2 regions of the Streptomyces sp. NPDC013187 genome follow, and region 1 is predicted to be linked to the other one. Evidence: riboswitches for the same ligand, from Rfam matches in the RefSeq annotation. Region 1 holds a riboswitch; the other holds the start of a gene.

Region 1 (3,479 bases):
CCCGCACGAACCGCTCCACGTGCTCGTCGGGCGTGCCGGCGCCGAAGCTGACCCGGATGGCGTTGAGCGACCTCTCCCCGGGCTCGGACTCGGGCGACCCGCACTCGCCCTGCGCCTGCGGGTCGCTGCCGAGCAGCGTGCGCAGCAGCGGGTGGGCGCAGAACAGCCCGTCCCGTACGCCGATGCCGTACTCGGCGGACAGGGCGGCGGCGAAGTGGGAGCTGTTCCAGCCCTCGACGACGAAGGAGAGCACGCCGACACGCGGCGCGTCGTCCCCGAAGAGGGACAGGAACCGCACCTGGGGGACGTCGGCGAGACCGTCGCGCACCGTGCGGACCAGGTGCTGCTCACGGGCGACGAGGGTGTCGAAGCCCGCCTCGCTCAGCGCCTTGCAGGCCGAGGCGACGGCGTAGGCGCCGATGACGTTGGGCGAGCCGGCCTCGTGGCGCGCGGCGCTGTCGTGCCACTCCACGTCCACTCCCCCGTCCTCACGCCGGCTGACCTTGCGGCTGGCGCCGCCGCCCGCGAGGTACGGCTCGGCCTCGCGCAGCCAGTCGGCCCGCCCGGCCAGGACGCCCGAGCCGAAGGGCGCGTACAGCTTGTGCCCGGAGAAGGCGACCCAGTCGACGTCGAGGTCCGCGACGGACACGGGGTGGTGGGGGGCCAGCTGGGCGGCGTCCAGCACGATCCGCGCGCCGTGGGCGTGCGCGGCCGCCGCGAGCTCCCGCACGGGCCACAGCTCGCCGGTGACGTTGGAGGCGCCGGTGACGCACACCAGGGCCGGGCCGTAGGGGTCCCGGTCGGCGAGGGCGCGCTCCAGGGTCTCGACGGCCTGGCGGGGGGTGCGGGGGGCGTCGAGGTAGGTGACGCGGGCGTCCTGCCAGGGCAGCAGGGAGGCGTGGTGCTCGGTCTCGAAGACGAAGACCCGGCAGTCGGCGGGGATCGCGGCGGCGAGGAGGTTGAGGGAGTCGGTGGTCGACCGGGTGAACACGACCTGGTCGTCCTCGCGGCAGTCGAGGAACTCGGCCACGGTCCGGCGGGCGTTCTCGAACAGGTCGGTCGACAGCTGGGACAGGTAACCGGCACCGCGGTGCACGCTGCCGTAGTACGGCGCGTAGGCGGCGACGTCGTCCCAGACCCGCTGGAGCGCCGGGGCGCTCGCGGCGTAGTCGAGCGCGGCGTAGGTGACCTCACCACCGGTCACGAGCGGCACGGTGACGTCTCGCCCCAGAACGGGCAGCGGGGCACAAACGGACTGTTCGGCGGCAAGGGTGGAGACAGACATGACGGAACTCCCGTGAAGGCAGGTGGAATCCGCCCGCGAGCGCGTGCGGCTCAAGCGGGGGGTGAAAGAAAAAGGGGGATGCGGAGGCGGGGCTCTGCGGCCCTATCGCATTCGCTGGTTCACGGAAGACTCCTCGTCACGCGCTTGCCGTAGACCTCGCTGCCTACGACCCGGTCTTCACCCGGGGCACCCCGCCACGGACGGAGGGTTGCCGGACAGTCGGCCGGGGCCTCATGACTGTCACTCATGACCTGTTCAGGAACGTACGCGAAAAGATCGGCGTCCCGCAACCCGAGTCCGGATCGCGGGACGCCGGTCCTTTCGGCTACGGGATCCGCTAGGCGTTGCTCGCGGCCACCCAGCGTTCCAGCGTGCGCTTCGCCGCGCCCGAGTCGATCGACTCGGCCGCCTTCGCCATCCCGGCGCGGATCTGCTCGGCCAGGGGCGCGGCGGTGGGCTCCAGGGCCACCAGCGCCGCCGCCGAGTTCAGCAGGACCGCCTCGCGGACCGGGCCGGTCTCGCCGTCCAGCAGGCGGCGGGCGACCTCGGCGTTGTAGGAGGCGTCGGCGCCGCGCAGCGCCTCCACGGGGACCAGTTCGAGGCCCACGTCCCGCGGGTCGAAGGCCTCCTCGGTGACCTTGCCGTCCCGGACGGTCCACACCCGGGAGGTGGCCGTGGTGGTCAGCTCGTCGAGGCCGTCGTCGCCCCGGAAGACCAGGGACGAGTTGCCGCGCTCGGCGAAGACTCCCGCGACGATGGGCGCCATGCGTGGGTCCGCCACGCCGACCGCCTGGGCGCGGACCCGGGCCGGGTTGGTGAGCGGGCCGAGGGCGTTGAACACCGTGCGGATGCCCAACTGCCCGCGGGCGGCGCCCGCGTGGCGCAGCGCCGGGTGGAACTTCACCGCGAAGCAGAAGGTGATCCCGGCCTCCTCGGCGACCTCCGCGACCCGGTGCAGCGGCAGCTCCAGGTTGACCCCGAGCTTCTCCAGCACGTCGGAGGCCCCGGACGCCGAGGACGCGGCCCGGTTGCCGTGCTTGACGACCTTCGCCCCGGTGCCGGCGACGACGATGGACGACATCGTGGAGATGTTGACCGTCTTCGCGCCGTCACCGCCGGTGCCGACGATGTCGACCGTCGCCCCGGGCACCTCGATCACGTTGGCGTGCGCGTACATCGTGCGGACGAGGCCGTTGATCTCCTCGACGGTTTCGCCCTTGGCGCGCAGGGCCACGACGAACCCGGCGATCTGCGCCTCGGTCGCCTCGCCGCGCATGATCCGGTCCATCGCCCAGGCGGTGTCGTCCGCGCTCAGGTGCCTGCCGTCCAGCAGGCCGTTCAGCAGCAGGGGCCAGGAGCGGCCCGCCGCGGTGTCGCCTCCAGCGGGGGTCACAGCGCTCATAAGCCGCTCCAGGGTCAGGCGTCCCGGACTACGGGACGAGAGTCTCAACGAGGTCCACCCTATCCAGCCCCGGGCAGGACGAAGGGCCCCGTCCGGCGATCGGACGAGGCCCCTCGTGTGGCGTGGCGAAGCAGTCGATCAGTGGTGGCCGTGGCCGCTCGTGATCTCCCGGTACTCCTCGGCGGTGGGCTTCGGGATCTGGGCGCCCTCGCCGTAGTAGGCGTCGCTGAGCTTGGCGCGCAGCTTCTCGGAGCCCTTCACCTTGCGCTCGACACCGTTCTCGTCGACCGTCGGGCCGATCTCGGCCGGCTTGTACTGCTCGTGCGCCGTGAGCGTGTACATCTGCTCCTGGCTGAGCGGCTCGTGCACCTCGATGAACTCACCGTGCGGCAGGCGCTTGATGATGCCCGACTCGCGGCCGTGCAGCACCTTCTCCTTGTCCCGGCGCTGCAGGCCGAGGCAGATGCGCTTGGTGACGATGAAGGCGATGACCGGTCCGACGAAGAACCCGATCCGGACGAACCAGGTCACCGAGTTGATCGACATGTGGAAGTGCGTGGCGACGATGTCGTTGCCACCGCCGATCAGCATGATGATGTAGCCGGTGACCCACGCGACACCGACAGCGGTGCGGGTCGGGGCGTTGCGCGGCCGGTCCAGGATGTGGTGCTCGCGCTTGTCCCCGGTGACCCACGACTCGATGAACGGGTACAGGGCGATGATCGCGAGGAAGAGACCGAACAGCACCAGCGGGATGAACACGCCCAGCACGAGCGTGTGACCCCAGAGGTT
Region 2 (3,479 bases), on a different contig from region 1:
AAGCCGCAAAAGACATACACACTTTGGCTACATCTTGTCGGGCTCGTAGCGGGAATTCAGGGTTCCGATCAGAGGATCGAGACCGCGTTCCCCAACTGTACCCCGCTCAACCACACAGAATTGCCCCCTCCGCTTCTCTTACGGAGGGGGCAATTCGATAAACTCTCAGTGACCGTCGTTACCGAAGGTAACAATCAAGCCGGTCGACCGGTTCAGCCGCCGGCGACGGCGGGAATGATCGACACACCGGCACCGTCCGGCGTCGCCGTCTCAAGACCCTGCTCGAACCGCACGTCGTCGTCGTTGACGTAGACGTTGACGAACCGCCGCAGCTTGCCCTGGTCGTCCAGCACCCGGGCGGCGATCCCGGTGTGGTTCTTCTCCAGGTCGGCGATGACCTCACCGAGGTTCGCGCCCTCGGCGGCGACCTCGGCCTGCCCGCCGGTGTAGGTACGCAGGATGGTGGGGATCCGAACGGTGACGCTCATGACTTCAAAACCTCCGGTTGGGCGAGATACCTAGGGGCGCGGGGAACTGCGCGACCAGCCCCCACCGGCCCGCAGCGGAAAACGATCAGACCAGCCCAGCCTCACGGAACGAGTCCAGGTTGGGCCGGATGGTCGCGGTGAGCCCGGTCCCGGCCACCGCGTCCAGCGTCTTCAGCCCATCACCCGTGTTCAGAACGACGATCGACTTCGACGGGTCGAGCAGCCCGTTCTCCAGCAGCTTCTTCGTCACCCCCACCGTCACCCCACCGGCGGTCTCCGCGAACACACCCTCGGTCCGCGCGAGCAGCTTGATCGCCTCGACGACCTGCTCGTCCGTCACGTCCTCCACCGCACCACCGGTCCGCCGCGCGATGTCCAGCACGTACGGCCCGTCCGCCGGGTTGCCGATCGCCAGGGACTTGGCGATCGTGTCCGGCTTCTGCGGCCGCACCACGTCGTGCCCGGCCTTGAACGCCGTCGACACCGGCGAGCAGCCGAGCGCCTGCGCACCGAAGATCTTGTACGGCTTGTCCTCGACCAGACCGAGCTTGATCAGCTCCTGCAGACCCTTGTCGATCTTCGTGAGCTGCGAGCCGGAGGCGATCGGCACCACGAGCTGGTCCGGCAGCTGCCAGCCGAGCTGCTCACAGATCTCGTACGCCAGGGTCTTGGAACCCTCCGCGTAGTACGGCCGCAGGTTGACGTTGACGAAGCCCCAGCCCTCACCGGCCGGGTCGCCGATCAGCTCGGAGCAGAAGCGGTTCACGTCGTCGTAGTTGCCCTCGATGCCGACGAGCTCGCCGCCGTAGATCGCGGCCATGACGACCTTGCCCTGCTCCAGGTCGTGCGGGATGAACACGCAGGAGCGGAAGCCCGCGCGGGCCGCGGCGGCACCCACGGCGCCGGCGAGGTTGCCGGTGGAGGAGCAGGAGAGCGTGGTGAAGCCGAAGGCGCGGGCCGCCTCAAGGGCCTGGGCGACGACGCGGTCCTTGAAGGAGTGCGTCGGGTTGCCGGAGTCGTCCTTCACGAACAGCTTGCCGGCGTCGACACCCAGCTCGCGCGCGAGGTTGTCGGCCTTGACCAGCGCGGTCCAGCCCGGGTTGATGTTCGGCTTGTCCGCCACGTCGGCCGGGACGGGCAGCAGCGGGGCGTAGCGCCAGATGTTCGCGGGGCCCGCTTCGATGCGCTTGCGGAGCTCTTCGGTGCCGTAGGCCGAGAAGTCGTAGGCGATCTCCAGCGGGCCGAAACACTCCTCGCACGCGAAGACCGGTCCGAGGGGTACGCGGTGACCGCACTCGCGGCAGCTCAGCGCGGCGGCGGGGCCGAGGTCTACGGTGGATTCAGTGGTGCTTGCAACAGTCTGCGCAGCCATGTGAGGCGAGGCCCTTTCTCCTCATCTTCCTCACGACGCATCTCGCCGTGAGACGGATTTGGCACCTTCCCGAGCCGGGAGCCTCGCGCGTGTGGTCGCCAGTGACCTACGAGAACCGACTGGAGGGTTGCCGGGGCTTCATCGGGCCGTTTCCCTCTGCCCCTCTGGATGAGCTGTATGTGGTTGTAGGCGGCGGGTGACCCCGGACATGCGATGGTCATCCGCGTTGTCCAAGACTGTAACCGACGACCAGGACAGTTGAGATAGTCGTCCGAACCGCGAGATGACTGTACCCATCAGCCGCTACCGCGGCGGGCAGTCCGTCCCGCCGAGAGTACGCAGAGGAGCCGCCACGGTGCTGGAAGAAGTCGAGCGCTGGCTGAGCACTCGTTCCTGGTCCGCGAACGATCGCCCGCTCCACCAGATTCTCGCCGCCAAGCAGCGCACGGGCCAGACGGTCAGTGTCGTGCTGCCCGCGCTGAACGAGGAGGCGACGGTCGGCGACATCGCCGCCGTCATCCGCCACGACCTGATGCGGCAGGTCCCGCTCGTCGACGAGCTGGTCGTCGTCGACTCGGGATCGACCGACCGTACGTCCGAGGTGGCCGCCGCCGCGGGCGCGCGGGTGGTGCACCGGGACGAGATCCTCCCGCGCCTGCCCGCCGTGCCCGGCAAGGGCGAGGTGCTGTGGCGCTCGCTGCTCGTCACCAGCGGGGACATCGTCTGCTTCGTCGACGCGGACCTGAGGGACTTCTCGTCCGACTTCGTCTCGGGGATCGTGGGCCCGCTGCTCACGGACCCGGACGTCAACCTGGTGAAGGCCATGTACGACCGCCCCCTCGCCGGCGCTGCCGGACAGGGCGGCCGGGTCACCGAGCTGATGGCGCGCCCGCTGCTCAACATGCACTGGCCGCAGCTGGCCGGGTTCGTGCAGCCGCTCGGCGGCGAGTACGCGGCCCGCCGCTCGCTGCTGGAGCAGCTGCCGTTCCCGGTCGGGTACGGCGTGGAGCTGGGCATGCTCGTGGACGCCCTGCACCTGGTGGGCCTGGACGCCCTCGCCCAGGTGGACGTGGGGGTGCGCAAGCACCGGCACCAGGACGGGCAGGCGCTGGGCCGGATGGCCGCCGCGATCTACCGCACGGCCCAGCTGCGGCTGGCCCGCGGGCATCTGATCCGGCCGTCCCTGACCCAGTTCGAGCGGGGCGCGGACGGCTTCGAGCCGCGGACGTACTCCGTGGACACCGAGGAGCGTCCGCCGATGGTGGAGATCGCCGAGTACCAGGCGCGGAAGGCGGCCTGACCGGGGCCGTTTTCGGCCGGGCGCGGCAGATCCGCACGTTTGAGCGTTTGGGGGCCGGGCTAGGTTGAGGCTTATGGCTTCGACGTACGGTGCTGCACAGGTGCTGGTGGCCTCCAACCGTGGCCCGGTCTCGTACACGGTGGGAGAGGACGGTTCGCTGGACGCCAAGCGGGGCGGCGGCGGGCTGGTCTCCGGGCTTTCGGCGATCGGCTCGGACGCGGACGCGCTGTGGGTGTGCTCGGCGCTCTCCGACGGCGACCGGGAGGCGGTGAGGCGCGGCGTCGGCGAGGACGGCGTGCGGATGCTGGACATCCCGGCC

What was found. Region 1 has a riboswitch for S-adenosylmethionine ahead of ACFY5B_RS15700 (aminotransferase class V-fold PLP-dependent enzyme). Riboswitches for the same ligand answer to the same signal wherever they lie in the genome.
Region 2: another riboswitch for S-adenosylmethionine. It lies ahead of thrC (threonine synthase); the one in region 1 lies ahead of ACFY5B_RS15700 (aminotransferase class V-fold PLP-dependent enzyme).

What each region holds. Positions count from the first base shown of each region.
Region 1 is NZ_JBIBAF010000007.1:7,221-10,699, reverse strand. It holds gene ACFY5B_RS15700 (aminotransferase class V-fold PLP-dependent enzyme) at 1-1,285, opposite strand, end outside; SAM riboswitch class IV at 1,421-1,537, opposite strand; gene trpD (anthranilate phosphoribosyltransferase) at 1,623-2,687, opposite strand; gene ACFY5B_RS15690 (cytochrome bc complex cytochrome b subunit) at 2,826-3,479, opposite strand, start outside.
Region 2 is NZ_JBIBAF010000005.1:479,986-483,464, forward strand. It holds gene ACFY5B_RS13415 (MoaD/ThiS family protein) at 213-488, opposite strand; gene thrC (threonine synthase) at 574-1,860, opposite strand; SAM riboswitch class I at 1,879-2,035, opposite strand; gene ACFY5B_RS13425 (glucosyl-3-phosphoglycerate synthase) at 2,216-3,160, shown strand; gene ACFY5B_RS13430 (trehalose-6-phosphate synthase) at 3,234-3,479, shown strand, end outside.